Regions from separate parts of the Pseudomonas sp. FW507-12TSA genome, predicted to be linked through region 1. Evidence: riboswitches for the same ligand, from Rfam matches in the RefSeq annotation. Region 1 holds a riboswitch; each other region holds the start of a gene.
What was found. Region 1 has a riboswitch for cobalamin ahead of cobO (cob(I)yrinic acid a,c-diamide adenosyltransferase). Riboswitches for the same ligand answer to the same signal wherever they lie in the genome.

Region 1 (9,750 bases):
GTGCAATTGCTCGCCGAGCATCTGCAGGCCGCCGCAGATACCCAGGAGCTTGCCGCCGTAGCGCAGGTGCCGGGCGATGGCCTGCTCCCAGCCATTGGCGCGCAGGTAGGCGAGATCGCCGCGCACGCTTTTCGAGCCGGGGAGAATGATCAGGTCGGCGGCGGGTATCGCCTGCCCGGGTCCGATGAATTGCAGGTCTACCTGGGGATGCAGGCGCAGCGGATCGAAGTCCGTATGGTTGCTGATGCGCGGCAGCACCGGCACCACCACCTTGAGCAGCTGCTCGACCTTGCCGGCCTGGCGCTGGTCGATGCCGTCCTCGGCCTCCAGGTGCAGGTCCATGACATAGGGCAACACCCCGAGTACCGGCTTGCCGGTGCGCTGCTCCAGCCAATCCAGGCCCGGTTGCAGCAGGGCGATGTCGCCGCGAAAGCGGTTGATGATGAAGCCCTTGACCCGCGCCTGCTCGCTGGGTGAAAGCAGCTCCAGGGTGCCCACCAGGTGGGCGAACACCCCGCCACGATTGATGTCGGCGATCAGCAGCACCGGACAATCCACCGCCTCGGCAAATCCCATGTTGGCGATGTCGCCGGCCCGCAGGTTGATCTCGGCCGGGGAGCCGGCGCCCTCGACCATCACCACCCGGTACGCCTGGCGCAGGCGCTGGTGGGAGGCCAGCACCGCTTGCATGGCGATGGCCTTGTAGTCGTGATAGGCCACGGCATTCATGGTGGTCACCGCACGGCCATGGATGATCACCTGGGAGCCCGTATCGCTGTTGGGCTTGAGCAGCACCGGGTTCATGTCGGTATGGGGCGCGAGGTTGGCGGCCTGGGCCTGGACCGCCTGGGCGCGGCCGATCTCGCCGCCATCGGCGGTCACCGCGCTGTTGAGCGCCATGTTCTGCGGCTTGAACGGCACCACGCTGATCCCCTGGCGCAACAGCCAGCGGCACAGCGCGGTCACCAGGGTGCTCTTGCCCGCGTCCGATGTGGTGCCCTGCACCATCAGCGTGGTCATGGGTAGTCCTTGCGATAAGCCAGCAAGGCCTGCTCCAGGCGAGCGCACTCGGCCTCGTCGGCAGGCAGGCCGAAACGCAGGCTGCTGTTGTGGGCGAACAGGCGCAGGAGAATGCCGCGCCGGGCCATGAAGTGATAGAGCCGCTCAGCCTCGTCGGTGATCAGCCATTGGAACAACGCGCAACCGCCCTGGGGCTTGAAGCCGTAACGCTGCAGCACCTCCACCAACTGCTGGCTGGCGGCCTCGCTGCGCTGGCGCTGGCGGGCATGGCCGGCGACATCCCGCAGGCAAGCCTGCCCCAGGACTCGGGTCGGGCCACTGACAGCCCAGGGCCCTACCTGCTCGGCCAACAGCCGCAACAGCCGATGCTCGGCCAGGACGAATCCCAGGCGCACCCCGGCCAGGCCGAAGAACTTGCCGAACGAACGCAGGACGATCAAGCCCACCTGGTGGGCATGGCTGGCCAGGCTCAGCTCAGGCGTGTTGTCCATGAAGGCTTCGTCCACCACCAGCCAGCCACCGCGCTGGACCAGGCGTGCATGCCACTCCAGCAGGCGCTCGGGGCCGAGGCTCAGGCCTGTGGGATTGTTGGGATTGACCACCACCAGCACATCGAGACTGTCGAGAAAGAGGTCGACTTCCTGCTCCAGCACCTCGCGAACCCGATAGCCACTGCGACGCCAGGCTTCGGCGTGCTCGGCATAACAGGGTGACAGCACCCCGACCTTGCCAGTGCGACGCAAACGCGGCAGCAGTTGGATCGCCGCCTGGGAACCGGCCACCGGCAGTACTTCATTGGCGCCGTAATAGGCACAGGCCGCCTGCTCCAGGCCGTCGTCGGTTTCCGGCAGGCGGGCCCAGGCACGCAGCGGAATCTGCGGCAACGCGAAAGGCCAGGGGGCCAGGCCGCTGGACAGGTCCAGCCAGTCCTCTTCGGCGATGCCATGTTCCTGGGCCGCCCTGCGCAAACGCCCACCGTGCTCAAGCATAGAATTGCGCCCCCAGGCAAAGAATCAGCAACCACAGCCATACCCCACGCTGCACCAGCTGCCAGCCACCATCGATGGACCCGGCGCTGGCCGCTTCCCCCTCGCCCAATTGCGGGCGCTGGTGCAGTTCACCGTGATAGATTGCCGGGCCGCCCAGCTCTACCCCGAGGGCTCCAGCACCGGCGGCCATCACCGGACCGGCATTGGGGCTGTCCCAGGTCGGCCCCTGGCGATACCAGCATTTGAAGGCCAGCCGGGTCTTGCCCAGCAAGGCATAGGTCAGGGCCACCAGGCGCGCCGGAATATAGTTGAGCAGATCATCGATCCGCGCGGCAGCCCAGCCGAAACGCTCGAAGCGCTCGTTGCGGTAACCCCACATCGCATCCAGGGTGTTGCTCAGACGATAGAGCACCACCCCTGGCGCACCGGCCACGGCGAACCAGAACAAGGCGGCGAACACCGCGTCGCTGCCGTTCTCCAGCACCGACTCGGTGGCCGCGCGCGCCACGGCGGGGGCATCCAGCTCGCTGGTCTGGCGGCTCACCAGGAAACCCACCCGCCGCCGCGCCTCATCCAGGTCATCGCTACGCAGGGCCTGGGCCACCGGCTCGACATGCTCGCCAAGGCTGCGCAGCCCCAAAGCGCAATACAGCGCCAGGACTTCCACCAGCCAGCCGATATAGGGGAACCAGGACAAGGCCGTGGCCAACAGGGTGAGGGGCAGGACCGCCAGCACCCAGGCCGTGACGCCATGACTGCGCCAACCCCGCCCGGCGGCGTTGAAACGTTGCTCGATGCGATCCGCCAAACGCCCGAAGGCCACCAGTGGATGCCAGCGCTTGGGCTCGCCCAGCAGCGCATCCAGCGCCACCCCGGCGACACTCAGCAACGCCACGCTCATTGACTCACTCCCCAGTAATTCTCATACAGCAATTCATTCAATGGCCGGGGCTGGGCCCAGCCCTCCAGCGCGAGCATCGGCGCCGCATAGAACTCGGTGACCGGCCCCAGGCACAGCACGGCCAGGGGCTTGGCACCTTCGGGCAAGCCCAGGAGATTGGCCAGGGCCTGGGGCTCGAACAGCGATACCCAACCCATGCCCAACCCTTCGCTGCGCGCCGCCAGCCAGAGGTTCTGGATCGCGCAGGACAGGGATGCGAGGTCCATTTCCGGCAGGGTCCGGCGACCGAAGACATGCCGTTCCCGGCCGTCCATCAACGCGGCCACGAGCAATTCGGCGCACTCGTTGATGCCTTCGACCTTGAGCTTCATGAACTCGTCGGAACGCTCCCCCAGCGCCTCGGCGGTACGTACCCGCTCTTCTTCCACCAACTGCCGGATGTTGTCCCGCAGCGCACGGTCACTGATGCGGATAAACCGCCAGGGCTGCATCAGGCCAACGCTGGGGGCCTGGTGCGCGGCCTCCAGCAGGCGCTGCAACAACTCGGGGGCAACGCTGCCGCCGGCGAAATGACGCATGTCACGACGCTCGGCAATAGCGCGATAGACCGCCTCGCGCTCGGCCGCGGAAAACGCCTGTTCAGTCACACGCCAGGCCCTCGGCAACCCCTGGCCGGGGTGCGAACAACGCCGCCACCGCCACGGGATTGGATGGGAAGTAGAAGTGCACATAGGAGGCGGTCATGCGCCCGTCGCGATACACCGCCTCGGCACCCCGGCCACCATTGGGACTCGCCCCCCGGGCGATGGGCGCAAGCTCGGTACTGGTCAGGGAATGATGATAGGTATGCCCGCGCAGACTACCGTCCGGCAGGTCCACTGCCTGCAAGGCCAGGGCCGCCAGGCGCTTCTGCATCACCGCCTCGCCGGGCAACAGCCCCAGGAGCTCGGCACGCTGGCCTTCGACATCGGTCAGGGCATCGAGCAGGTACAGCATCCCGCCGCATTCGGCGAGCAGTGGCTTGCCGGCGGCGTGATGGGCGCGGATGGCCGCGAGCATGCCACTATTGCTCGCGAGTGCCTGATGGTGCAGCTCGGGGTAACCGCCAGGCAGGTACAGGCTGTCGGCCGCCGGCAACTCACTATCGTGGATCGGCGAGAAGAAACTCAGTTGCGCGCCCATCGCTCGCAGCAGGTCGAGGCTGGCGCCGTAGGTGAAGGCGAATGCCTCATCCCGCGCCACGGCGATCCGCACGCCCTCCAGCAGCGGCTCGCAGGCCACCGGAGCCGGCGCGGCAAACCCCACCGCCGGCGGCAGCGCCACCTGGCAACTGCTGGCCAAGGCCTCGGCAGCGGCATCCAGGCGCAGATCCAGGTCATTGAGTTCATTGGCCTGGACCAGGCCCAGATGGCGGCTGGGCAGCTCGATCGAGGTTTCCCGGGACAAGGCTCCATACCAGCGCAACCCCTCGGTCAGGCTGCCTTCGAGCAGTTGCGCATGGCGCAAGGTCCCCACACGGTTGGCCAACACGCCGGCGAACGGCAGGTCCGGCTGGTAGCGCGCCAGACCCAGGGCCAGGGCGCCGAAAGTCTGGGCCATGGCGGTGCCATCGATCACCCCCAGCACCGGTACGCCGAAATGCCGTGCCAGATCCGCGCTCGATGGCGTGCCATCGAACAATCCCATGACGCCCTCGATCAGGATCAGGTCGGCCTCGCCGGCGGCCTCCCACAGCAGGCGGCGACTTTCCTGCTCGCCCACCATCCACATGTCCAGCTGGTACACCGGGGCACCGCTGGCACGCTCGAGAATCATCGGATCGAGAAAATCCGGACCGCACTTGAACACCCGCACCTTGCGCCCCTGGTTACGGTGCAGGCGCGCCAGGGCGGCGGTCACGGTGGTCTTGCCCTGGCCGGATGCCGGAGCGGCGATCAATACCGCCGGGCAATGACGAACATCATTCATGGGTTCACGCTCACAGCTCGATGCCCTTCTGCGCCTTGATACCGGCCTGGAAGGCGTGCTTGACCATGCCCATTTCGGTGACGGTGTCGGCCAGTTCGAGCATTTCCGGCTTGGCCCCGCGCCCGGTCACCACCACGTGCTGCATCGGCGGACGGGCCTGCAGGTCGCTGAGCACCTGATCCAGGTCCAGGTAACCATGCTTGAGGGCAATGTTCAGCTCATCGAGTACCACCAGGCCGATCTGCGGATCGCGCAACAGCTCCCGGGAAACCGCCCAGGCGGCCTCGGCGGCGGCGATGTCGCGCTGGCGATCCTGGGTCTCCCACGTGAAGCCCTCGCCCATCACATGGAACCGTACCTGCTCGGGAAAGCGCCGGAAGAACAGCTCTTCGCCTGTGCTTTCGCGGCCCTTGATGAATTGCACCACGCCACAATGCATGCCATGCCCCATGGACCGTGCCAGCATGCCGAAGGCCGAACTGCTCTTGCCTTTGCCGTTGCCGGTCAGGACCAGCAACAGCCCGCATTCATTGGGCGAGTTGGCGATACGCTCGTCGATCACCGCTTTTTTGCGCAGCATGCGCGCCAGATGACGTTCGTCACGCTCGAGGGATTCACTCATGGAGCAGCTCTCCGTTGGGGCTTGGGGAACGGGGGGCAGGAATGGAAATGGACGGCGCAAGCCTGGCATCGCCCTCCGTGATGCCGTTGGATGAATCAGGCCGGTCTCCGGGCTCGTGAGCGGCACCACTGCCGGACTGCGCGCCTTCCCATGCCTGCTTTCGACACAGTGGCACTTGCGCAATCTTGACTCACCTACCGTTGCGGGGGCAGCGCCGGAATCGTCGCCGGCTCCATCGCTGGAACGGGCCCTGACCGGCTTCCCTGTTTCACTCTGTCGACCCGGGAGTCACAGAGCACCTGAAACAAGTCGCGAAGGTTAGAGGGTTGGGAATGGAGCGTCAATGAAGCGGCCCGCCGCACCCAACGGAAAACTGCACTGCATCAACAAACTGACGCCAATCTTGTGCCACACTGAAAGCAGTGATATCAAATAGCCACTTTCAGGACATGACGTCCCGTCACAACAATAAGGGGTGAGTTCGATGCAAGGCATGATCATCAGCAATCCAAGGCTGGAATTCCTGCGACCGATGCTGGAGCGCTGGTTCGATTGCATTGACCGCTACAACGCGATTCGCGGCGATAACGAAACCCCTTACTGGTTCGACGAGCAGGCCAACCTGGGACTGCTCTCGGCCGCGGCCTGGATGGCCGAGATGGTGACCCTGGAACGCAGCCCCAGCAAGAAGCAGCTCGAAGAAGGTGCGCGCAATGCCCGTACCGATCTGTACCTGGCCACCAAGGAAGAACGTGCCTACATCCAGGCCACCCAGCGCTGGCCACGAGTCAACAACCTGGCCCTGACCCAGGCCCTGCAGGATATCGCCAATGCAGCGAAGACCATCAGCCACCCCAGCGACCTGAAGCTTGGCTGCCTGTTCGTCGCACCTCAAAAGGCCCAGCACAGCGCGACCCCCGAGGAACTGCAAGACATGCTCGACGACCTGCAGAAGGAACACTGCTGCGCCGTGGCCTGGTACTTCCCGTATGCCTACCGCAAGCTGCACAACGAAGCCGGCCACTACCACCCCGGAGTGGCGGTATTGTTCAAGGAAGCTCGCTAAACACAAGGAACCCCAGGGCGCCCATGCTTCTCTATGATTGAATGTTCGCGCACTCATAGGGATATCAGCATGCTCAAGCCTCGCCATACCTTGCTCATCGCCATCGCCGCCGGCCTCGCCGCCTGCGGCGAAACCTCCAGCCTGCAGGTTGCGGACGGCACCGGCCCGAACCCCAAGCTGCCGGAACCCAACCCCACCCTGATCCCCACGCTGAACATCGCTCCGGCCATCGGTTGGCCCGAGGGAGCGAAACCGCTGGCCGCCAGCGGAACCCAGGTCAGCGCCTTCGCCGAGAATCTCGATCATCCACGCTGGCTCTATGTACTGCCTAACGGGGACGTGCTGGTGGCGGAAACCAACGCTCCACCCAAACCGGACGACAGCCGGGGCATCCGCGGCTGGGTAGCCGGCAAGGTGATGGGGCGCGCCGGGGCCACGGTTCCCAGCGCCAACCGCATCACCCTGTTGCGCGATGCCGACCACGACGGCGTGGCGGAGACGCGCAGCGTCTTCCTGGAGAACCTCAATTCACCCTTCGGCATGACCCTGGTGGGCAACGATCTGTATGTAGCCGATACCGACAAGCTGCTGCGCTTTCCCTACCAGAGCGGTGACACCAGGATCAGCGCCAGGGCCACCAAGGTAGTGGACCTGCCCGGCGGTACGCTGAATCACCACTGGACCAAGAATGTCATCGCCAGCAAGGATGGCAGCAAGCTGTACGTCACCGTCGGCTCGAACAGCAATGTCGGCGAAAACGGCCTGGACAAGGAAGAAGGCCGGGCAGCGATCTGGGAAGTGGACCGTGCCAGCGGCCAGCATCGCTTGTTCGCCACTGGGCTGCGCAACCCCAACGGCCTGGCCTGGGAGCCAGTCAGCGGAGCCCTCTGGACAGCGGTGAACGAACGGGACGAGATCGGCAGCGACCTGGTGCCCGACTACATCACATCGGTCAAGGATGGTGCCTTCTACGGCTGGCCCTTCAGCTACTACGGCCAGCACGTGGACGTACGGGTCAAACCCCAGGATCCGGCACTGGTGGCCAAGGCAATTGCCCCGGACTACGCCGTAGGGCCGCACACGGCCTCGCTGGGCCTGGCGTTCGCCACTGGCAGCAAGCTGCCCGCGCCCTTCACCGAAGGCGCGTTCATCGGCCAGCACGGCTCCTGGAACCGCAAGCCCCACAGTGGCTACAAAGTGCTCTTCGTGCCGTTCAGCGGCGGCAAGCCCCAAGGACAGCCGATCGACCTGCTCAGCGGCTTTCTAGATGCCGACAAAAACGCCATGGGGCGCCCGGTAGGAGTGGTGATCGACCAGCAAGGGGCCCTGCTGGTCGCAGATGACGTCGGCAACAAGATCTGGCGCGTGAGCGCTGCCAAGAAGCCCTGAGTTCAGCGCTTGCGGCACAGGGTCAGGCCATCCCCCAGGGGCAGCAGCGACAAATCGATACGCGGGTCATCCTTGAGGGCACGATTGAGCGCCTGGATGGCCCGGGTATCCTCGCTGGCAGGAGCCACCTCCAACACCCGCCCGCTCCACAAGGTGTTATCGAACACGGCCAGCCCCCCGGTACGCAGCAAGCGCAGCGCGAACTCCAGGTAAGCCGGGTAATTGGCCTTGTCGGCATCGATGAAGATCAGGTCGAAGGAATTACCCTGCCCCTGCCGCTCCAGGCTGGCCAGGGTTTCCAGGGCAGGCGCCAGACGCAGATCGATAAGCTGCTGGACTCCAGCCTCCTGCCAGTAACGGTGGGCAGTGGCGTTGTAGTCGCCGGGAAGATCACAGCAGACCAGCGAACCATCCCCAGGTAGCGCCTGGGCCATGCACAAGGCGCTATAGCCAGTGAAAGTGCCGACCTCCAGTACCCGGCGAGCACCGATCAGCTTGACCAGCAGGGCGAGGAATTGCCCCTGCTCCGGCGCAACCTGCCAGCGCGCAGTGGGCAAGGCCCGGGTTTCATCCCGCAGGCGACGCAGCAACGGCGTGTCACGCAGGGATACATCCAGCAGGTATTGATAAAGGGCGTCGTCGAGGTTGAGCGTACGAGCAGTCACGAACACCTCGACAAGAAAGGATTATGGATTGCGCGCCAGGTGTTCCGGCTGCAGCACGCGCTTGGCGCTCAGGTAGGCTTTCTGCCAGTAGGCCTTGGACAGGCTGTCGAGCTTCACCGTGCCGCCAGTGGCCGGGGCATGCACGAAGCGCCCTTCGCCGACGTAGATACCGGCATGGCTGACCTGGGAGCCGCCATTGGTGGCGAAGAAGATCAGGTCGCCGGTCTGCAAGGCATTCTTGCCGACATCCTGAGCCTGCATGCCGATCATTTCCCGGGTCGAGCGTGGCAGCGAGATACCTGCGGCATCGCGATACACGTAGCCGATCAGGCCACTGCAATCGAATCCGGAGTCCGGAGTGTTGCCACCCCAGCGATAAGGCGTACCCACCAGGCCCAGGGCGCGGAACAGCACGTCTTCGGCAACCGGTGAAAAGGTCTGGGCAGGGCTGAATACCGGAGTTCGCACCACGGGCGCAGGTGGCGGAGTACGGCTGGCGCAGGCGCTGAGCAGCGCGGCGAGGACAACAAGAGCGATACGGGCCGAGGTCGACATAAGCTGGACAATCCTGATCGGGATGCGGCTTTCTCTGCCGTGGTACTGAAAACAAAACCGCGTAAGCAGGGCTTACGCGGTTAGTTTCAACAATAGATCAGGATTCTAGCGCCTACACGTCAAACTTCAAGTAAGACTTTAACTTCGCCCTACAAATAGTCCGTTTATTTGCGTGCGGTGACCACGGTCGGAGCCATGGCGAGTGCACGCTTGGCTTCGATGAAGGTCTTGCTCCAGTAGCTGTCGCCCAGGCTATCGACCCGCACACCGCCACTGCGACGGCTGCTGGAGTGGATGAACTGGTCGTCGCCCAGATAGATACCGGCATGGCTGACGCGCCCGCGGCCATTGGTACTGAAGAACAGCAGGTCACCTGGCTTGAGGTTGTTGCGCGCGACCAGCGGCGCCTTGACGTTGATCATCTCGCGAGTGGAGCGCGGCAGGTTCATGCCAGCCTCTTCGCGGAACAGGTAGCCGATGAAACCGCTGCAATCGAAGCCGGCTTCGGAGCTACCACCGAAACGGTAGCGGGTACCGATCAGGGACATGCCGCGCTCGAGGATGCTGTCAGCCAG
Region 2 (9,750 bases), on a different contig from region 1:
CCGGGTGGTGCTGTTCACCGATATCTACGCGTCGCCGCTGCGCGAACTGGCGGACCTGATCATCAGCGCCCCGGTGGAGTCGCTGTCGCCCTTCGACAGCCTGGTGCCGGCCCTGGCCCAGGTCGAGGCGCTGATCGCCTGCATGACCCCGCGCAGTACCCATCTGGATCAACGCCTGGAGGGCATCGATGCCCTGCGGGCCGAATTCGCCACTCATGTGCTGGAGGAGAAATAAGGATGTTCAGCCTGCCCCATCGTTCGCCACGGGACCTGCCCTTCGTCGTCGACCACACCGCCCTGCTGCTGGTGGACATGCAACGGGCCTGGCTCGAGCCGCAGTTCGACCCGCACCTGCAAGGCCCCGAAGGCGAGGCGTTCCTCAAGCGCGCCCGGGAGCAAGTGATTCCCAACCAGCAGAAGCTCCTGGCCGCGGTGCGCGAGGCTCGGCAGAACGTGCTGCACACCATCATCGAGAGCCTCACCGCCGACGGCCGTGACCGCTCCCTGGACCACAAGCTGTCGGACATGCACTTGCCCAAGGGCAGCCCGCAAGCGGCGATCATCGCCGAGCTCGAGCCGGTGGAAAACGAGATCGTGTTGCCCAAGACGTCGTCCGGGGTCTTCAACTCCACCAACATCGACTACGTGCTGCGCAACCTGGAGACTCGCCACCTGATCGTCGCCGGGATCGTCACCGACCAGTGCGTGGACATGGCCGTGCGCGATGCCGCCGACCGCGGCTACCTGGTGACCCTGGTGGAAGACGCCTGCGCCACCTACAGCGATGCCCGGCACCAGGCCTGCCTCGATGCGATCAAGGGCTACTGCTGGATCACCGACACCGCCACCGTGCTCGGCCGCCTGCGGGAGATCCGCGGATGAGCCGGGGCCAGGACATCGAGGCCCTGAGCCCGGTGGCGATGACCAGCATCGTCACCACCGACCTGATCGGCGTCACGCGCGGACGCTCGTTTCCCAGCGACGAACTGGAGCACTACCGGCTCGGCGGCTGCGGCTGGGTGCCGGCCAACAGCGCGCTGACACCCCAGGACCTGATCGCCGAGGACAATCCCTGGGGCGCCTATGGCGACCTGCGGTTGATTCCCGACCTGGACAGCCGGGTCAGTGTCGGCGCCGGCCCCGATCCCTTCGCCCCGCCGCTGGAGTTCATCCACGCCGATATCCGCGAGACCGATGGCCAGCCCTGGGCAGCCTGCCCGCGCACCCTGTTGCGTAACGAGCTGGAGGCCTACCAGGCCCTGGGCATCCAGGTCACCGCGGCGTTCGAGCATGAGTTCAACCTCGACACTGGTGGCGAGCAGGCCGAACACCTGGCGTTCTCGCTGCAGGCCCAGCGCCAGGGCGCGAGCTTCGGCGGCTGGTTGCTGGCGGCATTGCGCGCCGCCGGGGTCGAGCCGGAAATGTTCCTGCCCGAATACGGCAAGCACCAGTACGAGGTCACCTGCCGCCCGACCCAGGGCCTGGCCGCCGCCGACCGGGCGGTTAACGTGCGCGAGATCACCCGCGAGATCGCCCGGCAGTTGGGGCAGCGGGTCAGCTTCGCGCCCAAGACCGCCGAGAACGCGGTGTGCAACGGCGTGCACCTGCACCTGAGTTTGCAGGACCTGGAAGGCACCCCGCTGCTCTACGATCCGCAAGCGGTGAGCGGCGACGACCTTTCGCGCCTGGGCCAGCACTGGGCCGCCGGAGTGCTCAAGCACCTGCCGGCGCTGTGCGCCTTCACCGCGCCAACACCGATTTCCTATGCGCGCCTGCAGCCCCATCACTGGAGCGCCTCCTATGCCTGCCTGGGCCTGCGCAACCGCGAAGCCTCGCTGCGTATCTGCCCCACCGTGACCATCGGCGGCAAGTCTGAAGCGCCGCAATACAACCTGGAGTTCCGCGCCCTGGATGCCACCGCCTCGCCGCACCTGGCCATGGCCGTGGTGCTGATGGCCGGCCGCCTGGGCATCGAGCAACAACTGGCGCTCAATGCGGTGACCGACAAGGTCCCCGATGAACTGAGCGCCGAACAGCGTCGGGCCAGCGGCATCGTGCCGCTGCCCGGCAACCTGCCCCAGGCCCTGGACTGCCTGCGCGAGAACCGCGAGTTGCGACAACTGCTGCCGCAGGCGCTGCTGGATACCTATTTCGCCGTCAAGCAAAAGGAAGTGTCCCTGACCGAGCACCTGAACGCCGCCCAACTCTGTGAGCACTATGGACACCTGTACTAAATCCGCCGAGCTGGGACTCTATACCGAGCCGGCCTATCGCCTGTTCCGGGAAGACTCCGAGCATCCGCTGATCCTGGTGTGCGAGCACGCCAGCCACTACATTCCGCCAGCCCTGAACGACCTGGGACTGGACCCGGTGGCGGCCCGCGAGCATATCGCCTGGGACCCGGGCGCCCTGGAACTGGCCCAGAGCCTGTCCCAGGCCCTGGGCGCGACCCTGATCGCGGCCAACTACTCGCGCTTGCTGGTGGACCTCAACCGGCCACGGCATGCCCCCGACAGCATCCCGTTGCAGAGCGAGATCTACCAGGTGCCGGGCAACCAGCACCTGGACGAAGCGACCCGCGAGTACCGGCGCCAGCAGTTGTTCACGCCATTCCACCAGCGCTTGCAGCGGATCATCGACCGGCGCCTGGCCCAGGGCCGCGAAGTGCGGGTGGTGGGCATCCACAGTTTCACCCCGGTGTACTACGGCCAGCCACGGGACCTGGAAATCGGCGTGCTCTATGGCAACGCCACCGCCTATGCCGCCCGGGTCCTGGAAGGCTTGTGGACCTTGCCGCTGAAAGTGGCCGGCAACCAGCCTTATGAAATCGATCCATTGAGCGATATGACGGTACCGGTGCACGGCGATGCCCGGGGCCTGGAATCGGTGTTGATCGAGGTGCGCAACGACCTGCTGCGCACCCCACAGGCGGTACAGCACTGGAGCGATTGCCTGGCGCCGTTGCTGTAGTGCCTCAAGAGCACCGAGGATCATCCAATAACGCTGTTAGCAGGACTGCAATAACAATCAGAAAAACCGCTGTGGTGTGTCTTTGATCCTGCCAGGTTCAAACACCGGCCCGCGGCCCAAGCGTCAATGACGACGCACGCCGCGGGCTTTGCCCCCTATTGGCTACAAGGAGAAGTGCTTCATGGAGATTGAAGAATTCGGCTACAAGCAGGAGCTCAAGCGCGGGCTGAACCTGCGCGACCTGGTGGTCTACGGGATGATCTTCATGATCCCCATCGCCCCGTTCGGGGTCTACGGCTATGTCAACCAGGAGGCTCCGGGCATGGTGCCCCTGGCCTACATCATCGGCATGGTGGCGATGGTCTTCACCGCCCTGAGCTACGGCGCCATGGCCCGCGCCTTTCCCATCGCCGGTTCGGTGTACTCCTATGCCCAGCGTGGCCTCAACCCCCACGTGGGGTTCCTCGCCGGCTGGCTGATGCTCCTGGACTATCTGCTGATCCCGCCATTGCTCTATGTCTACGCGGCCATGGCGCTCAACCACCTGTACCCGGAAGTGCCCAAGGTCGGCTTCATCCTGGCGTTCCTGGTCAGCGCCACCTTCGTCAACCTGCGGGGCATCACCTTCACCGCACGGATGAACATCCTGTTCCTGCTGGCGCAACTGGTGGTCCTGGGGATCTTCCTGTTCTACGCCTGGAACGCCCTGCACGGCGGCACCGGCCACGGCGAGCTGACCCTGGCGCCGCTCTACAGCCCGGAAAACTTCCACTTCGGCATGCTGATGCAGGGCGTGTCGATCGCGGTGCTGTCGTTCCTGGGGTTCGACGCCATCTCGACCCTGGCCGAAGAGGTCAAGGGCGATCCCGGCCGTAGCGTTGGCCGGGCAGCGTTGATCACCCTGGTGGTGATGGGCGCGATCTTCGTGGTGCAGACCTGGATCGCCACCGACCTGGCAGCAGGCATGGGCTTCAAGTCCGCCGACACGGCCTTCTACGAGATCGCCGAGCTGGCAGCCGGCAGCTGGTTGGCGACCCTCACCGGGGTGGCCACGGCACTGGCCTGGGGCGTGGCGGTGGCCATCACCTCGCAAGCGGCGGTATCGCGCCTGCTGTTCGGCATGGCCCGCGACGGCAAGCTGCCCAAGGTGCTGGCCAAGGTCCACCCCAAGCACAACACCCCGCACATCAGCATCTACCTGGTAGCGCTGTTGTCGCTGGTGATCTGCTACCTGTTCATCGACTCGGTGGACACCCTCACCTCGCTGGTCAACTTCGGCGCCCTGAGCGGCTTCATGCTGCTGCACATCACCGTGATCAACTTCTACTGGCGCCGGCAGAAGTCCGGCCAGGTGCTGCGCCACCTGGTCTGCCCGTCGATCGGTTTCGTGATCGTCTGCGCCATCATGTACAACATGGGCGTGGACGCGCAGAAACTTGGCGCTATTTGGGTGGTCGCAGGATTGGTATACCTGTTCGTGCTCAACCGGCTGGGCAACGGTGCCGCCCTGCCGGATCCGCTCAAGCAATAGTGAACGCGGCGCGTTGCCCTGCGGGGTGACGCGCCATCCCGGCACGGCCATCAAGAGCAGCCCGGGAATCGGCCGCCGGATGCCACGGCCGGAGACAATGCGTGGTAATCGACAGTGATGTCTGGCTGCCCGGCCCAAAGCCGGCGGCCCTTGATACAGGAGTGCACCCATGCTGGCCTTGCGTCCCGTGGCGTTATCCGATCTGCCCCAACTGCGGCGCCTGGCCCGCGAGCGCCTGCTGGGCGTGACCTCGCTGGTGGACGACGAAACCTGCCTGCGGGAAAAGATCCTCGACTCCCTGGCGTCCTTCGCCAAGGCCGAGGCCGAGGCCGGCCAGGGGCCGGAGAACTATTTCTTCGTCCTCGAAGATCCCGCCACCGGCCGGCTGCATGGCTGCTCCGACATCCTGGCCACGGCCGGCTTCAGCGAACCGTTCTACAGCCTGCGCAACCGCCCGTTCATCAGCAGCTCGCGGGAGCTGGACATCCAGCATGGAGTGCCGACCCTGTCGCTGTGCCACGACCTGAGCGAGCAGACCCTGCTGCGCAGCTTCCACATGGACGTCGAGCTGGCCGGCAGCCCCCTGGCGCAACTGACCTCCCGGGCCCGCTTGCTGTTCATCGCCGCCCACCCCCAGCGTTTCGCCGACAGCTGCATCAGCGAAATCGTCGGCTACAGCGACACCGACGGCCAATCACCGTTCTGGGAGGCGGTGGGCCAGCATTTCTTCGACCTGCCCTATGTCGAGGCCGAGCGCCTGTGCGCCCTGCAGGGACGCGGGTTCCTGGTCGAGCTGATGCCCCAGTACCCGATCTACATCCCGATGCTGGCGCAGGCGGCCCAGGACTGCATCGGCCGCATCCATCCCGACGCCCGGGAAGCCTGCGACATCCTGGTGGACGAAGGTTTCGCCCCGACCCAGTACGTCGACCTGTTCGATGCCGGGCCGACCCTGCAGGCGCGCACCAACGAACTGCGCTCGATCATCCAGAGCCGGATCGCCACCAGCTACTTCGCCGCGCAGAGCGGCCGGGGCCGCCCATGGCTGTTGAGCAACGACCGCCTGCAAGGTTTCCGCGCCATCGTCGCGCTGCTCGACGAAGCTCCAGAGGAACGTATCGGTCTTGGCCAGGAGATGTTCCAGGCCTTGCAACTGGAGCCCGGCGCTGCCGTGCGGAGCATTGCGCTATGACCCCTTATCGACTCGCAACCGTGGCATTGCCAGGAGCCCGTGCATGATCGTGCGCCCGATTCGCGTCTCCGACCTGCCCGCGCTGCTGCGCCTGCTGGGTGGCAGCCAGCGAGAACTGGACAACCTCAGCACCGACCCCGAGCGCCTGGACCATCGGGTGCGCTGGGCCCAACGCACGTTCGCCGGCCAGGTGGAACGCGCCGACGCCGACTACCTGTTCGTGCTGGAAGATGACGAGCAGCAGGTGATCGGCATCTGTGGCTTGAGCGGTGCCATCGGCCTGCGCGAGCCCTGCTACAACTACCGGCTCGGCATCACTCGCGGCAGCGCCCCGGGACTGGGTATCGAGAAACAGATCCCGACCCTGTTCTTGAGCAACGACATGGCCGGGCAATCCCAGCTGTGCTCGCTGTTCCTGCGCCACGACCTGCGCCAGGGCTATACCGGGCGCCTGCTGTCCACGGCGCGCTTGCTGTTCGTCGCCGAGTACCCGGCGCTGTTCGGCGACAAGCTGGTGGTGGAGTTGCGCGGCCAGGTCGACAGCCAAGGTTGCTCGCCGTTCTGGGACAGCCTGGGGCGGCATTTCTTCAAGATGGATTTCCAGCAGGCCAACCGCCTGTCCAGCCATGGCGGCAAGTCCTCCATCGCCGAGCTGATGCCGCGCCAACCGCTCTATACCTGCCTGCTCAGCCCACAGGCCCAGGCGGCCATCGGCCAGGCCCACGCCAGCACCGAACAGGCGGTGGGCATCCTGCACGACGAAGGTTTCAGCCACCAGGGCTGCATCGATGTGTTCGACGGTGGCCCGCTGATCGAGGCCGAAGTGGCGAAGATCCGCAGCGTGCGTGAAAGCCAGGTCCTGCCGTTGCTGGTGGGCAACCCGGACGAGCAGGCGCCGATGTGGCTGATCCACAACCGGCGCCTGGAGAGCTGCCGCATCACCGCCGCGCCCGGGCGCCTGGTGGCCGGCTGCCTGCTGGTGGACCGCCAGGCCACCAAGCGCCTGCAACTGCAGCCCGGTGACTCGGTGCGTGCGGTGCCACTGCTGGCCTGCCCCGCCGATGCCGGTGGCCAGGCCCAGGTACGCACCTCCCCCGCCATTGCCTGGTAACGCCGGGCAAACCCGCTTGGTATAGCCGCTGCCGCAGGCTGCGCACGACCACGCAGCGAGCGCAAACCTTGCGCACTCCACAATCAAGGCCCCGCGGGCCTTGGCACAGCTTCGCAGGCTCAGCAGCGGCTACCGGAACTGGGCTGGGCGATAACGGCATGACTACGCAGTGGGCGCGATCGTGTCGGCCACAGGATTGACGAACGGCCGGACGGATGTTCAGATGCCGCCCTGTTTCAGGTGCCTCACGCCGCCGTGCGTGAGGTGAAACGGGAAACCGGTGCGCCCCCAGGGGCAAGTCCGGTGCTGCCCCCGCAACGGTAAGCGAGTGCTGCATTCAACACGCCACTGTACCCAAGGTATGGGAAGGCGAATGCAGCCAGCCTCGCAAGCCCGGAGACCGGCCTGAAGCATCTGTTTGGCAATCCTGCGGTGGGCGGGCATGGGCCGGTGTGGGCGCGTGCGCGTGCCTGCCACCTTCTCCCTGCGTGCTTCCCGAAGATACTTTCGAGAAGACCAACAATGACAACAACAGACACTTCCCTTGCGCGCGACTGGCGCGCTGCGCGCCGTTCCATGGGCGGCGCCCTGCTCGGCTGCCTGTTCAGCCCCTGGCTGCTGGCGGACGACACCTCCCTGAAGCTCGACCAGCAGTTCGTCTCCGCCCCGTCGGTGGAGTCCACCACCGTGGCCGAGATGGCCAAGTACGGCAGCAAAGTGGAAATCATCGATCGCCAGCAGATCGAACGCGCCGGCCCCAGCAGCGACATCACCCGGGTCCTGCAGATGTACGTGCCGGGCCTCTACGTGGCGCCCAAGAACGGCCCCTTCGACTACGGCACCTATTCGCTGCTGGGTGGGCGCAACGATGACACGCTGATCCTGCTCGATGGCGTGCGCCTGAACAACCGCCTGTACGGCGGCCTGTACCTGGATACCCTGCCAGCCAACGCCATCGAGCGCATCGAAGTGCTCAAGGGCGGGCAGAGCCTGCTGTTCGGCACCCAGGCGGTGTCCGGGGTGATCAACATCGTCACCCGTAGCCCACAGACCCGCGACGCCTCCGGCGAAGTCAACCTGGGCCTGGACAGCTTCATGGGCAGGAGCGGCGATGCCCGGGCGGAACGCATCGTCAGCAACGGCCTGGGCGATCTCGGCTTGCTGGCCTATGTCAGCCACAACGTCTCCGACGGCTACCAGCCGTTTCGCAACAGCGCCTACAAAAATACCCACGACAAGAAGCGTTCCTATGAGGTGACCACCTTCGGCGCCAAGGCGATCCAGGGGTTCGGCGACGACTCGCGCCTGGAGCTGTTCTACCAGTACACCGACGCCAACCTGGATTTCGCCCGCGCCGCGAACAACAAGAAGACCACCAACGACCGGGTCCAGCAGATCGCCACCGCCACCTTCGAGCAACGCCTGGGCGAACGCTTCAGCTACTTCGTCAAGGGCCATGTCAACGATTGGGACACGCGCTACACCCGTATCAACAGCAACGATGATGGCGGCATCAAGGTCATCAACCACAACGACTACTGGGGCTTCACCGACTGGGGCGTGCAGGCCGAGGGCAAGGCCGAGCTGGACGGCGGCCATGTGCTGGTGTTCGGCACCGACAACCAGTGGTTCAAGGGCCAGGACGACGTACTCAAGATCGACGACAACAAGGCCCAGGCCAACGCCCTGTATACCCAGTTGCGCCCGGTGTTCGAAGCCCTGCCGGACTGGCACCCGAGCATCGGCGTGCGCCACGAGAAAATCAGCGGCGGCGAGAGTGCCACGGTGGGCATGCTCACCTCGCTGTACGACCTCACGCCCAACTGGCAACTGCGCGGCCAGTACGGCAATGCCTTCAAGCTGCCCAACGCCGAGCAGTTGTTCGCCAATGAACCCAATGAAAAAGGCAACCGCAACCTCAAGCCGGAAAAGAGCGTCAACGCCGAACTGGGCCTGGACTACAAGGGCAGCCTGCTGGCCGGTGAATTCAATGCCAGCATCACCGCCTACCGGCGCAAGATCGACGACCTGATTGCCCTGGACAACAAACAATTCGTCAACGGTGACAAACAGGTCAGGGTCCGGGGCATCGAGGTGGACGGACGCTGGCAGTTCAGCCCGCAATGGAACCTGTCCGCCGACATGACCCGCAACCTGGTCGAGTCACGCAACGTGACCCTGAGCAACATCCCCGGGTTCTTCGCCCGCTCGCGCCTGGGCTTCGAATCGCAGGACCGCATGTGGGGCGTGGGCGGCGCGATTCGCTATATCGGCCAGATCGACAGTCCACGCAAGCTCGACTACGGCCATTACTCGGTGGTGGATGCCGACGCCTATCGCTACCTCGACACGGCCCAGCAGCATCGCCTGAGCCTGCTGGTGGAGAACCTGTTCGACCGCGACTACGCCACCAGCATGACCAACGACACGCCAGCGCTGGACAACCTGGGGCGCCCCTTCACCACCGAAGTGCGCTACACCTACCGCTTCTGAGGCCGACCGACATGCATGAACACTATCAACGGGTGTTGTTCGTCGGTCCCGGTCTGCTGGGTGGCGCCCTCGGCCAGGCCTTCTGCCGCGAGCTCGAAGGCCTGCGCGACGACAGCGTCGAGACCCGGGTGATCGATACCCTGGACGGTTTCGACAGTCTCTGGGCTGCCCTGGACGAAACGCTGGCCAAGGCTGGCGCGGCGTTGCTGGTGGTGGACCTGGAGCCCAGCTCCGACAGCGCCTACCTGGACTGGCTGCGCGATGAACTGGGACGCCGCGCCCGTGCCCACTCCCAGGCGCCACGGCTGTGGATCACCGCCCAGGCCCTGGGTCGCCGGGGGCTGGATGCGGCCCAGGCCTGGGCCAGCATCGCCCAGCGCGAACGCCACCTGCCATGCGACCAGGTCAACCCGGTGGCCAGCGATCCGGACTGGTCGCAGGTGCCGCCCCACG
Region 3 (9,750 bases), on a different contig from region 1:
CAGGAACTGCCACAGGCGGTCGCGCTCCACGGCCGACACCGTGCTCAGGTCGCTGAGCTCCGGGTCGGGCCGGTCGTCCCCCGGCACCAGGATCAGTTGCACCCCGCGCCGGGACAGCTCCACCAGTTGCTCGACGCCATAACGCCAGTAGGCGATGCCACCGTGCAGGGAAATCAGGATGACCTTGGCATGGCGCAGCACCTGGTCGACGTACAGGTCCACCGAGGCGTGGTTCTGCACCTGCATCGGGTTGGCCAGGCGAAAGCTGGGGTAGTCCGCTGGCAGTTGCTCGGCGGCCTCGGCCAGCAGCGCCAGGCTGGAGTCGCCGCTGCACAGGATCACCAGCTCGGCGGGGGTTTGTCCAAGGTCGGCGATGTTGTCATCCGACACGAATCCGCCGGGCTGGGTCCTGAGCAGGTGCATGGGTCAGGCGCCCAGGGCGGCGCGCAGTTGCGCTTCCAGCTGGGTTGCATCCAGTTCCTGGCCGATCAGCACCAGGCGGGTGATGCGTTTCTCATCAGCGCCCCACTTGCGGTCGAAGTGCTTGTCGAAACGGGTGCCCACGCCCTGGAGCAGCAGGCGCATCGGCTTGCCGGGGATCGCCGCAAAACCCTTGACCCGCAGGATGCCGTGCTTGACCACCAGTTGGGTCAGGGCATCGAGCAGCAGGCTTTCGTCGGCCTCGGGCAGCTCGATGGAGATCGAGTCGAAGGCGTCGTGGTCATGGTCATCATGATCGTCGCCGTCATGGTGGTGGTCATGGTGGCTGTGACGGCTGTCGATGTGCTCCTCGGAACCGGCACCCACGCCCAGCAGTACGTCCAGGGGCAGGCGCCCGCTGCTGGCCTCGATCACCTTGACCGCCGGCGGCAGCTCCTCGGCCACTTCCTGGCGGACCTTGGCCAGGTCGGCCGGGTCGATCAGGTCGGTCTTGTTGAGGATCACCAGGTCGGCGCTGGACAACTGGTCGGCGAACAGCTCGTGCAGTGGCGACTCGTGGTCCAGGTTGGGGTCGAGCTTGCGCTGGGCGTCCACCTGGTCCGGGAAGGCGGCGAAGGTGCCGGCGGCCACGGCCGGGCTGTCGACCACGGTGATCACCGCATCGACGGTGCAGGCGCTGCGGATTTCCGGCCACTGGAAGGCTTGCACCAGGGGCTTGGGCAGGGCCAGGCCGCTGGTTTCGATGAGGATATGGTCCAGGTCGCCACGGCGGGCCACCAGTTCACGCATCACCGGGAAGAATTCTTCCTGCACGGTGCAGCACAGGCAGCCGTTGGCCAATTCGAAGACCCGGCCGCTGGCCTCTTCCTCGGTGCAGCCGATGGAGCACTGCTTGAGGATCTCGCCGTCGATGCCCAGTTCGCCGAACTCGTTGACGATCACCGCGATACGACGGCCCTGGGCGTTGTCCAGCATGTGCCGCAGCAAGGTGGTCTTGCCCGAGCCCAGGAAGCCGGTGACGATGGTGACGGGAAGTTTGGCCAGTGTTTTCATCGGATGCCCTTTTGGCGAAGGAGGCGGGCATACGGGACGACAGGCACGGCGCGGGCCAGGTGCTGATTTCGCCACCGGATCACCCCGCCCGGTTGTAGTGAGAATCTGGGTCGAGGCAGGTCTCCTGGCTGGGGGCTTGCCAGTCCAGGACTGACGCTTCCTGTGCCTTCCCGCCAGCGTCATGGACGCCAGGCAGTGGCCGTGCAGGAATGGAACCCTTCACAGTTGCGGGGGCAGCCGCGGCTTCTACCGCGTTCCCGTCTTAGCTTCGACCGCTGGCCGAAGAACCTCGAAGGCGCAAGGCTACGCAGAGCGCGGAGGACGGTCAATGCACATATGCGGCGGCTTCCCGTGCCAACCGGCGATTGACGGCGCTCCCTTGCCCATGATTTGCTACACAACTTGTTACGGGTGCCCTTCACAGGGTGAAACGGGAAACCGGTGAATCACGCGCTTGCCGCGATGACCAGTCCGGTGCTGCCCCCGCAACGGTAAGCGAGCGAAGTGTCAGATCCACTGTGCCCTGGGCATGGGAAGGCGACACTTGCCGGCATGGCATGACCCGCCCTGCCCCTCGCGAGCCCGGAGACCGGCCCGCAATACACGAATAACAAACCCGCGGTGGGCGGGCGCTGTTGCAAACCCTGCGTGAACGCCACGCGGGGTTTTCCTGCGCCGCTTCCCGCTGACAAACCCAAGGGAACGCGCCATGTCGATCATCAGCAGCACCAGCCATTCCGCCAGCAGCACCGCCACCCTGAGCCAGCGCCTGGTAGCCGCCATCGGTGCCTCGATCCTTGGCGCCTGCCTGGTGTACTTCGCCGGCTTCTCGCATATCGAGGCAGTGCACAACGCCGCCCACGACACCCGCCACAGCGCCGCCTTCCCTTGCCACTGAGACCCGTCCGATGATCAAGCGTATCGCGCAAACCGCAGGCTTCACCGGGCTGCTGGCCGCCCTGCTGCTGACCTTGCTGCAAAGCTTCTGGGTCGCGCCATTGATTCTCCAGGCGGAAACCTACGAAAAGGCCCCGGCCACCGAGGCAGTCCATGAACACGCCCCGGGCGCCATGGCCGGGCACGTCCACGATGAAGAAGCCTGGGAACCGGAGGACGGCTGGCAGCGAGTCCTGTCCACCACCGGCGGCAACCTGGTGGTCGCCGTGGGCTTCGCCCTGATGCTGGCAGGCCTCTACACCCTGCGCGCACCGAGCCGCACTTCCCAGGGCCTGCTCTGGGGCCTGGCCGGCTACGCCACCTTCTGCCTGGCGCCCACCCTGGGCCTGCCGCCGGAGCTGCCGGGCACCGCCGCGGCCGACCTGGTGCAGCGCCAGACCTGGTGGGTCGGTGCCGCCGCGTCCACTGCCGTGGGCCTGGCACTGATCGTGTTCGCCGGCAACTGGCTGCTGAAGTTGCTGGGCGCGGCCATCATCGCCGTGCCCCATGTGATCGGCGCTCCCCAACCGGAAGTGCATTCGATGCTGGCTCCCGAAGCACTGGAGGCCCAGTTCAAGATCGCCTCGCAATTGACCAATGCCGCCTTCTGGCTGGCCCTGGGCTTGATCAGCGCCTGGCTGTTCCGGCGCAAGGGCGAGGATGGCCAGCGGGCATGATCACCGAGCCGGCCCTGGTGGTCGGCCTGGGTTGTCGCAAGGGTTGCCCGGCCAGCGCCCTGCGCGCCCTGCTGGACCAGGTGCTGCGGGCCCATGGCCTGGACCTGGGCCAGGTACAGGCCATGGCCAGCATCGACCTGAAGCAGGATGAACCGGGCCTGCTGGAGCTGGCGCAGCAGTTGTCGCTGCCATTGACCTTCTTCAGCAGTGCCCAACTGGCGCCCTACGACTCCCGCCTGAGCCACAGGTCGCAGGCCGCATTCGAACGCACCGGCTGTCATGGCGTCGCCGAAAGCGCCGCCCTGGCCATGGCCGAATGCCTGCAAGCAGGCTCGGCGCAACTGCTGGTGCCCCGGCAGAAATCCGCCGAAGCCACCTTGGCATTGGCAGGCCCTTGAAAAACGTAGGCGAGGCAGCCAGCACAAGGCGAAAACAAGCGAAAAAGCGCAGTTTACGCGCGGTAAATGAGCATTTTGACCGGGCTGGCGCACCAGCCTGTTTTCAACGCAGCGATGGCAACGCAGATAGTTTTTCAACGGCCTGTTAGCTGTTTGCCCGTAGAATCGCCGCTAACCCCCGCCCTCGATCATGAGCGATCTTCATCATGAAGCCTGCTCGCCCCCTTTTTCACAGGACACTGCCATGACTGTCTACTTCATCGGCGCCGGCCCCGGCGACCCGGAACTGATCACCGTCAAGGGCCAGCGCCTGATCCATCGCTGCCCGGTGATCATCTACGCCGGCTCCCTGGTGCCCCAGGCGGTGCTCGAAGGGCATAGCGCGGTACGGGTGATCAACAGCGCCGAATTGCACCTGGAACAGATCATCGAGGCCATCCGCGAAGCCCATGCCCAGGGCCAGGATGTAGCCCGGGTGCACTCCGGCGATCCGAGCCTGTACGGCGCCATCGGCGAGCAGATCCGTTGCCTGCGGGAGCTGGGGATTGCTTTCGAGATCGTCCCCGGAGTCACCGCCACCGCCGCCTGCGCCGCATTGCTGGGAGCGGAGCTGACCTTGCCCGATGTCTCCCAGAGCGTGATCCTCACCCGCTACGCGGACAAAACCAGCATGCCGGCCGGGGAAGAGTTCGCCAGCCTGGCGGCCCATGGCGCCACCATGGCCATCCACCTGGGGGTCAACCATCTGGAGCGCATCGTCGCCGAACTGCTGCCCCACTACGGTGCCGACTGCCCGATCGCGGTGGTGCACCGGGCCACCTGGCCGGACCAGGACTGGGTACAGGGGACCCTGGCGGATATCGCAGCCAAGGCAGCCGCCAAGGGCTTCCGGCGCACCGCGCTGATCCTGGTGGGCCGGGTATTGGCCGCCGATGCCTTCAGTGAGTCGTCGCTGTACCGCGCCGGCCACGCACACCTCTATCGGCCCTGACCCACTTGTTCACGCCCAGGGGCCTGGTTCCGGGCATAAAAAAACGGCGCTCACGGGGCGCCGTTTTTTTGTGTCGCAGCGAACGCCTTAGTAGTAGGCGTTTTCTTTCTGCGTATGGTCAGTGACGTCGCGCACGCCCTTGAGCTCAGGAATACGCTCGAGCAGGGTGCGCTCGATGCCGTCCTTCAAGGTCACGTCGGCCTGGCCACAGCCCTGGCAACCGCCACCGAACTGCAGCACGGCGATGCCGTCTTCGACCACGTCGATCAGGCTGACCTGGCCGCCGTGGCTGGCCAGCCCGGGGTTGATCTCGGTTTGCAGGTAGTAGTTGATGCGCTCGTTGATCGGGCTGTCGGCGTTGACCATGGGCACCTTGGCGTTGGGAGCCTTGATGGTCAGCTGGCCGCCCATGCGGTCGGTGGCGTAGTCGACGACTGCATCATCGAGGAAACCTTCACTGAAGGCATCGATGTAGGCAGTGAAGCTCTTGAGGCCCAGGGCCTTGTCCTCGGGCTTTTCTTCGCCCGGCTTGCAATAGGCGATGCAAGTCTCGGCGTACTGGGTACCTGGTTGGGTGATGAAGATGCGGATGCCGATCCCCGGGGTGTTCTGCTTGGACAGCAGATCAGCCAGATAATCGTGGGCGGCGTCGGTAATGGTTATGGCGCTCATGATGGTTCCTCGCAGACGTGGGCGCAGTTTACGCCAATCGATGTCGCTGAAAAAGTCCTAGTGTTTTTGTCAGGATAGACCTTGGTCTGAGACGCCCCCGTAGCCTTCTGCGCATCCGGGGGCGGCGACCGCTCTATCTCAGAGGTTTTCGTAGCGGTTCATATCCATGACCCCGGCCTCGACCGGATCGGTTTCCTGCAAGAAGCGGGTCTGGTCATGGAAGTACTGCCAGAACTGCGGATGGCTGCGGCGGATGCCCCAGCGCTCGACGATCTTCTCGAAGCTTTCGGCATCGCGGGCTTCCTGCATGGCCGTGACGAACTCCGGCACCTCGGCGGACGGGATGTCGAACATGAAGTTCGGGTAGCTGCTGAGGATACCCGGGAAGATGGTCAGGGTATCCAGCCCCGGCTGGTAGCGCAGCGATTCGCCGAGCATGAAGGCCACGTTGCTGTGGGCCCGGTTGCGCAGCATGCTGTAGAACTGGCGCTTGCCGCCGGGCGTCTGGACCCGCAGCAAGGTGGCCTCAGGCAACTGCTCGATGACCTTGAGCCCCGCCGCCGGCCGCGACGCCAGACCGCTCAGGGCCTGTTCGGCATCCTGCAGGGCCGGATCGATGTTGGGTCGCGAGCAATAGGCGCTGTCGCAGCGGTTGATCGGGTCCGGCTTGGCATTGAGCTCGCCGTAGCGCGCCAGCAACTGGTTGGCGAAATCCTTCTTCGGATCCTTGGCGTCCAGCTTCAGGGCGCTGCGCTTGCTGTCGTCGATGGACTCGTAGTCCAGCCACATCTTGAACTTGCCGCTGTTCTGGTACCAGTCGTCGAGGAAGTCCTCGCGGGTGCCGGCCGGCATCAGGCGCAGGAAGTTCTGCTCGGCGCCATTGCGGATCAGGTCGAAGTACAGCCGGGTCTGGGCCTGGTGCGAGACGTTGCCGAACACGTCGAAGTTCACTGCCAGCTGGTAATAGGTGCGCTCCAGCAATGGATAGTCGAACAGCCACATCGTCTGCGGGATCTCGCCGATCAGGCCCTTGGTCACCGAGGCGCTGTCGAAGTGCCGGAAGATGCTCAACAGCGCGTTGTCGTTGCCGGCCCACAGAGTCGACCAACTGGGCGCCGGGGCCTCGGCGTAGGAATCACGGCGCAGGACCTCGTACTCGTTGCGCTTGTCGCGGTAGGCCAGCCACAGGCTGAGCACGCTGCCAACATCGTCGTTCTGACCCGGCATCGCCAGCAGGGGCGTGGCCTGGCCGCGATAGGCCGGGTCAGTGATGTACAGGTCATGTTCCGGGGCCTGGAACAGCGCCCAGAAGTTGTCGCGGATCACATCGGTGGCGATCTGTCCGCGGCATACCGGGCCCCGGATGAAGGTACGCACGAAGTACTCGGCGTTATCCAGCATGAACTGGTAGCGGGCCTTGGCCGGAATCGCCTCGAAGGTCTCGAACGGGTTGGCCCGGCGCGCCGGCCCATAACCGGGCAAGGCGTTGACCTGCCAGTCGCCGCTGTAGAACAGGGTCTTGACCCGGGCCAGCTTCGCCGCGCCCAACGGGTAAGTGATGTGGGTCTTGTGCACGATCACCCCTTGCACCGGCCACAGGCGGTAGTACACCTGGGTGCCCGGGTCGTCGTTGGGGCGTCGGGTATTGATCAGGTCGATGGGCTGGCCAGTGGGGGTACGCGAACGCACCCACTGGAAGAAATGCCCCGGCTCACCGCCTTCGAAATAGATGTGGGCGAGGAACCAATGCTCGTAGAGCCAGCGCGCCACCAGGCTTTCCCGGGCGCCAGGGGCGTTGAGCAGGTTTTCCCATTGGACCACCTGCAGGCTTTCCCGGGCGCTGGGGGCCAGGCCCTGCTCATCGATCGGCGCGCCGGAAGCCAGCCAGCGCTGTAGCGTCTGGTACTGCTGGCTGGTCAGGCCGGTGACCGCCAGGGGCATGCCTTCCTTGGGATGGGCGCCGGCATACCCGTCGAACTCGGCCGGCTGCGGGCACATGTTTTCCCGGTTCAGGCCCAGGACGATCTCACTGGGCAGCTTGGCATTGGGTTGCAGCGGCGTCCGGTGCCCCAATTCCAGCATGCGCGCCATCAGTGCCGCCTGGCTGCCCTGGGCGTCGAGCACCGAATAGAACCCGCGGCTCTGCCAGGCCGCCTTGCCGCTGGCGTCGTAGAACAACCGGGTCGGATCCTGGGCCTTGCTCCGTTCACCGTCGTATACCGGCGCCTTCGACGCGCCACGGGCGGCACCTTCGCCACTGCCCAGGTTGAGCTGGCAAGCCGAGTCGTAGCAGGCATGGCAAGCCACGCATTTCTCGGTGAAGATCGGCTGGATATCGCGGGTATAGGAAATCGCCGGCGCCGGACCTTGCGCCATGCACAGTGAACTCAATAGCAGCAGCACGCTGCTGACGGCAAAACGATACGGCATGTCCCTGGTCCCGAAAGTAAAAACGTCGCGATTCTACCGGTCCGCCCGGCGAACCAACATGAACGATATTCATGCAAAACCGGCACATGCCGCAAAACCATGCAGGTTTGCTATTCTCCACGCCCTCCGTAATGGCCTTTCCAGGTAGTTCCCATGTCTGACCGCAGTGCTCGCCTCCACGCTCTCCAGCAAGCCCTCAAGGAGCGCATCCTGATCCTCGATGGCGGCATGGGGACCATGATCCAGAGCTACAAGCTCGAGGAGCGGGACTACCGTGGCGAACGCTTTGCCGACTGGCCCAGCGACGTCAAGGGCAACAACGACCTGCTGGTACTGACCCGTCCGGACGTGATCGGCGCGATCGAGAAAGCCTACCTGGACGCCGGGGCCGACATCCTCGAGACCAACACCTTCAACGCCACCCAGGTGTCCCAGGCCGACTACGGCATGGAAGCGCTGGTCTACGAACTGAACGTAGAAGGTGCCCGCGTGGCCCGCAAGGTGGCCGACGCGAAAACCCTGGAAACCCCGGATAAGCCGCGCTTCGTCGCCGGCGTCCTGGGCCCGACCAGCCGCACCTGCTCGATCTCCCCGGACGTCAACGATCCGGGCTATCGCAACGTCACTTTCGACGAACTGGTGAGCAACTACACCGAGGCCACTCGTGGCCTGATCGAGGGCGGCGCCGACCTGATCCTGATCGAGACCATCTTCGATACCCTCAACGCCAAGGCGGCGATCTTCGCCGTGCAGCAGGTGTTCGAGGAGGACAACGTCGAACTGCCGATCATGATCTCCGGCACCATCACCGACGCCTCCGGCCGCACGTTGTCGGGCCAGACCACCGAAGCGTTCTGGAACTCGGTGCGCCATGCCAACCCGATCTCGGTGGGCCTGAACTGCGCCCTGGGCGCCAAGGACCTGCGTCCCTACCTGGAAGAGCTGTCGACCAAGGCCGACACCCATGTCTCGGCCCACCCCAACGCCGGCCTGCCCAACGCCTTCGGCGAATACGACGAAACCCCGGCGGAAATGGCTGCGGTGGTCGAGGAGTTCGCCGCCAGCGGCTTCCTCAACATCATCGGCGGCTGCTGCGGCACCACTCCGCCGCATATCCGGGCCATCGCCGAGGCCGTGGCCAAACACAAGCCACGGGTCATCCCGGAGATCCCCAAGGCTTGCCGACTGTCGGGCCTGGAGCCGTTCACCATCGATCGCCAGTCGTTGTTCGTCAACGTCGGCGAACGCACCAACATCACCGGCTCCGCCAAGTTCGCCCGGCTGATCCGCGAAGAAAACTACACCGAGGCCCTGGAAGTCGCCCTGCAGCAGGTCGAGGCTGGCGCCCAGGTGATCGACATCAACATGGACGAAGGGATGCTCGATTCCCAGGCCGCCATGGTCCGCTTCCTCAACCTGATCGCCGGTGAGCCGGACATCTCCCGCGTACCGATCATGATCGACTCCTCCAAGTGGGAAGTGATCGAGGCGGGCCTCAAGTGCATCCAGGGCAAGGGCATCGTCAACTCGATCTCGATGAAGGAAGGCGTCGAGCAGTTCAAGCATCACGCGCGCCTGTGCAAGCGCTACGGCGCGGCGGTCGTGGTGATGGCCTTCGACGAGGTCGGCCAGGCCGACACCGCCGCGCGCAAGCGCGAGATCTGCCAGCGCAGCTACGACATCCTGGTCAATGAAGTGGGCTTTCCGCCGGAAGACATCATCTTCGACCCGAACATCTTCGCCGTGGCCACCGGCATCGAAGAGCACAACAACTACGCCGTGGACTTCATCGAAGCCTGCGCCTACATCCGCGACCACCTGCCCTATGCCCTGTCGAGCGGCGGGGTGTCCAACGTGTCGTTCTCGTTCCGTGGCAACAACCCGGTGCGCGAGGCGATCCACTCGGTGTTCCTCTACCATGCGATCCAGAACGGCCTGACCATGGGTATCGTCAACGCCGGCCAGCTGGAGATCTACGACGAGATCCCACCGGCCCTGCGCGACAAGGTCGAGGACGTGGTGCTCAACCGCACTCCGGAAGGCACCGACGCCTTGCTGGCCATCGCCGACGACTACAAGGGTGGCGGTGCCAGCAAGGAAGTCGAGGACGAGGCCTGGCGTTCACTGCCAGTGGGCAAGCGCCTGGAACACG

Region 2: linked by a shared signal. The riboswitch ahead of AC3WK8_RS26365 (TonB-dependent receptor plug domain-containing protein) and the one ahead of cobO (cob(I)yrinic acid a,c-diamide adenosyltransferase) in region 1 are both predicted to bind cobalamin.
Region 3: linked by a shared signal. The riboswitch ahead of AC3WK8_RS04120 (CbtB domain-containing protein) and the one ahead of cobO (cob(I)yrinic acid a,c-diamide adenosyltransferase) in region 1 are both predicted to bind cobalamin.

The regions. Positions count from the first base shown of each region.
Region 1 covers NZ_JBYSWT010000038.1:45,399-55,148, reverse strand. Annotated here, with positions in the region: gene AC3WK8_RS27995 (cobyric acid synthase) at 1-1,020, opposite strand, end outside; gene cobD (threonine-phosphate decarboxylase CobD) at 1,017-2,009, opposite strand; gene cbiB (adenosylcobinamide-phosphate synthase CbiB) at 2,002-2,910, opposite strand; gene bluB (5,6-dimethylbenzimidazole synthase) at 2,907-3,557, opposite strand; gene AC3WK8_RS27975 (cobyrinic acid a,c-diamide synthase CobB) at 3,550-4,878, opposite strand; gene cobO (cob(I)yrinic acid a,c-diamide adenosyltransferase) at 4,889-5,500, opposite strand; cobalamin riboswitch at 5,582-5,818, opposite strand; gene AC3WK8_RS27965 (hypothetical protein) at 5,985-6,566, shown strand; gene AC3WK8_RS27960 (PQQ-dependent sugar dehydrogenase) at 6,636-7,955, shown strand; gene AC3WK8_RS27955 (class I SAM-dependent methyltransferase) at 7,958-8,620, opposite strand; gene AC3WK8_RS27950 (C40 family peptidase) at 8,642-9,175, opposite strand; gene AC3WK8_RS27945 (C40 family peptidase) at 9,340-9,750, opposite strand, start outside.
Region 2 covers NZ_JBYSWT010000034.1:26,305-36,054, reverse strand. Annotated here, with positions in the region: gene AC3WK8_RS26400 (MurR/RpiR family transcriptional regulator) at 1-235, shown strand, start outside; gene AC3WK8_RS26395 (cysteine hydrolase family protein) at 238-882, shown strand; gene AC3WK8_RS26390 (glutamine synthetase family protein) at 879-2,234, shown strand; gene AC3WK8_RS26385 (N-formylglutamate amidohydrolase) at 2,218-2,970, shown strand; gene AC3WK8_RS26380 (APC family permease) at 3,152-4,501, shown strand; gene AC3WK8_RS26375 (arginine N-succinyltransferase) at 4,671-5,693, shown strand; gene AC3WK8_RS26370 (arginine N-succinyltransferase) at 5,737-6,804, shown strand; cobalamin riboswitch at 7,026-7,227, shown strand; gene AC3WK8_RS26365 (TonB-dependent receptor plug domain-containing protein) at 7,381-9,297, shown strand; gene AC3WK8_RS26360 ((2Fe-2S) ferredoxin domain-containing protein) at 9,309-9,750, shown strand, end outside.
Region 3 covers NZ_JBYSWT010000003.1:91,004-100,753, reverse strand. Annotated here, with positions in the region: gene cobN (cobaltochelatase subunit CobN) at 1-423, opposite strand, end outside; gene cobW (cobalamin biosynthesis protein CobW) at 427-1,494, opposite strand; cobalamin riboswitch at 1,592-1,801, opposite strand; cobalamin riboswitch at 1,887-2,106, shown strand; gene AC3WK8_RS04120 (CbtB domain-containing protein) at 2,204-2,392, shown strand; gene AC3WK8_RS04115 (CbtA family protein) at 2,403-3,107, shown strand; gene AC3WK8_RS04110 (cobalamin biosynthesis protein) at 3,104-3,505, shown strand; gene cobM (precorrin-4 C(11)-methyltransferase) at 3,750-4,496, shown strand; gene nfuA (Fe-S biogenesis protein NfuA) at 4,584-5,168, opposite strand; gene AC3WK8_RS04095 (fatty acid cis/trans isomerase) at 5,307-7,598, opposite strand; gene metH (methionine synthase) at 7,752-9,750, shown strand, end outside.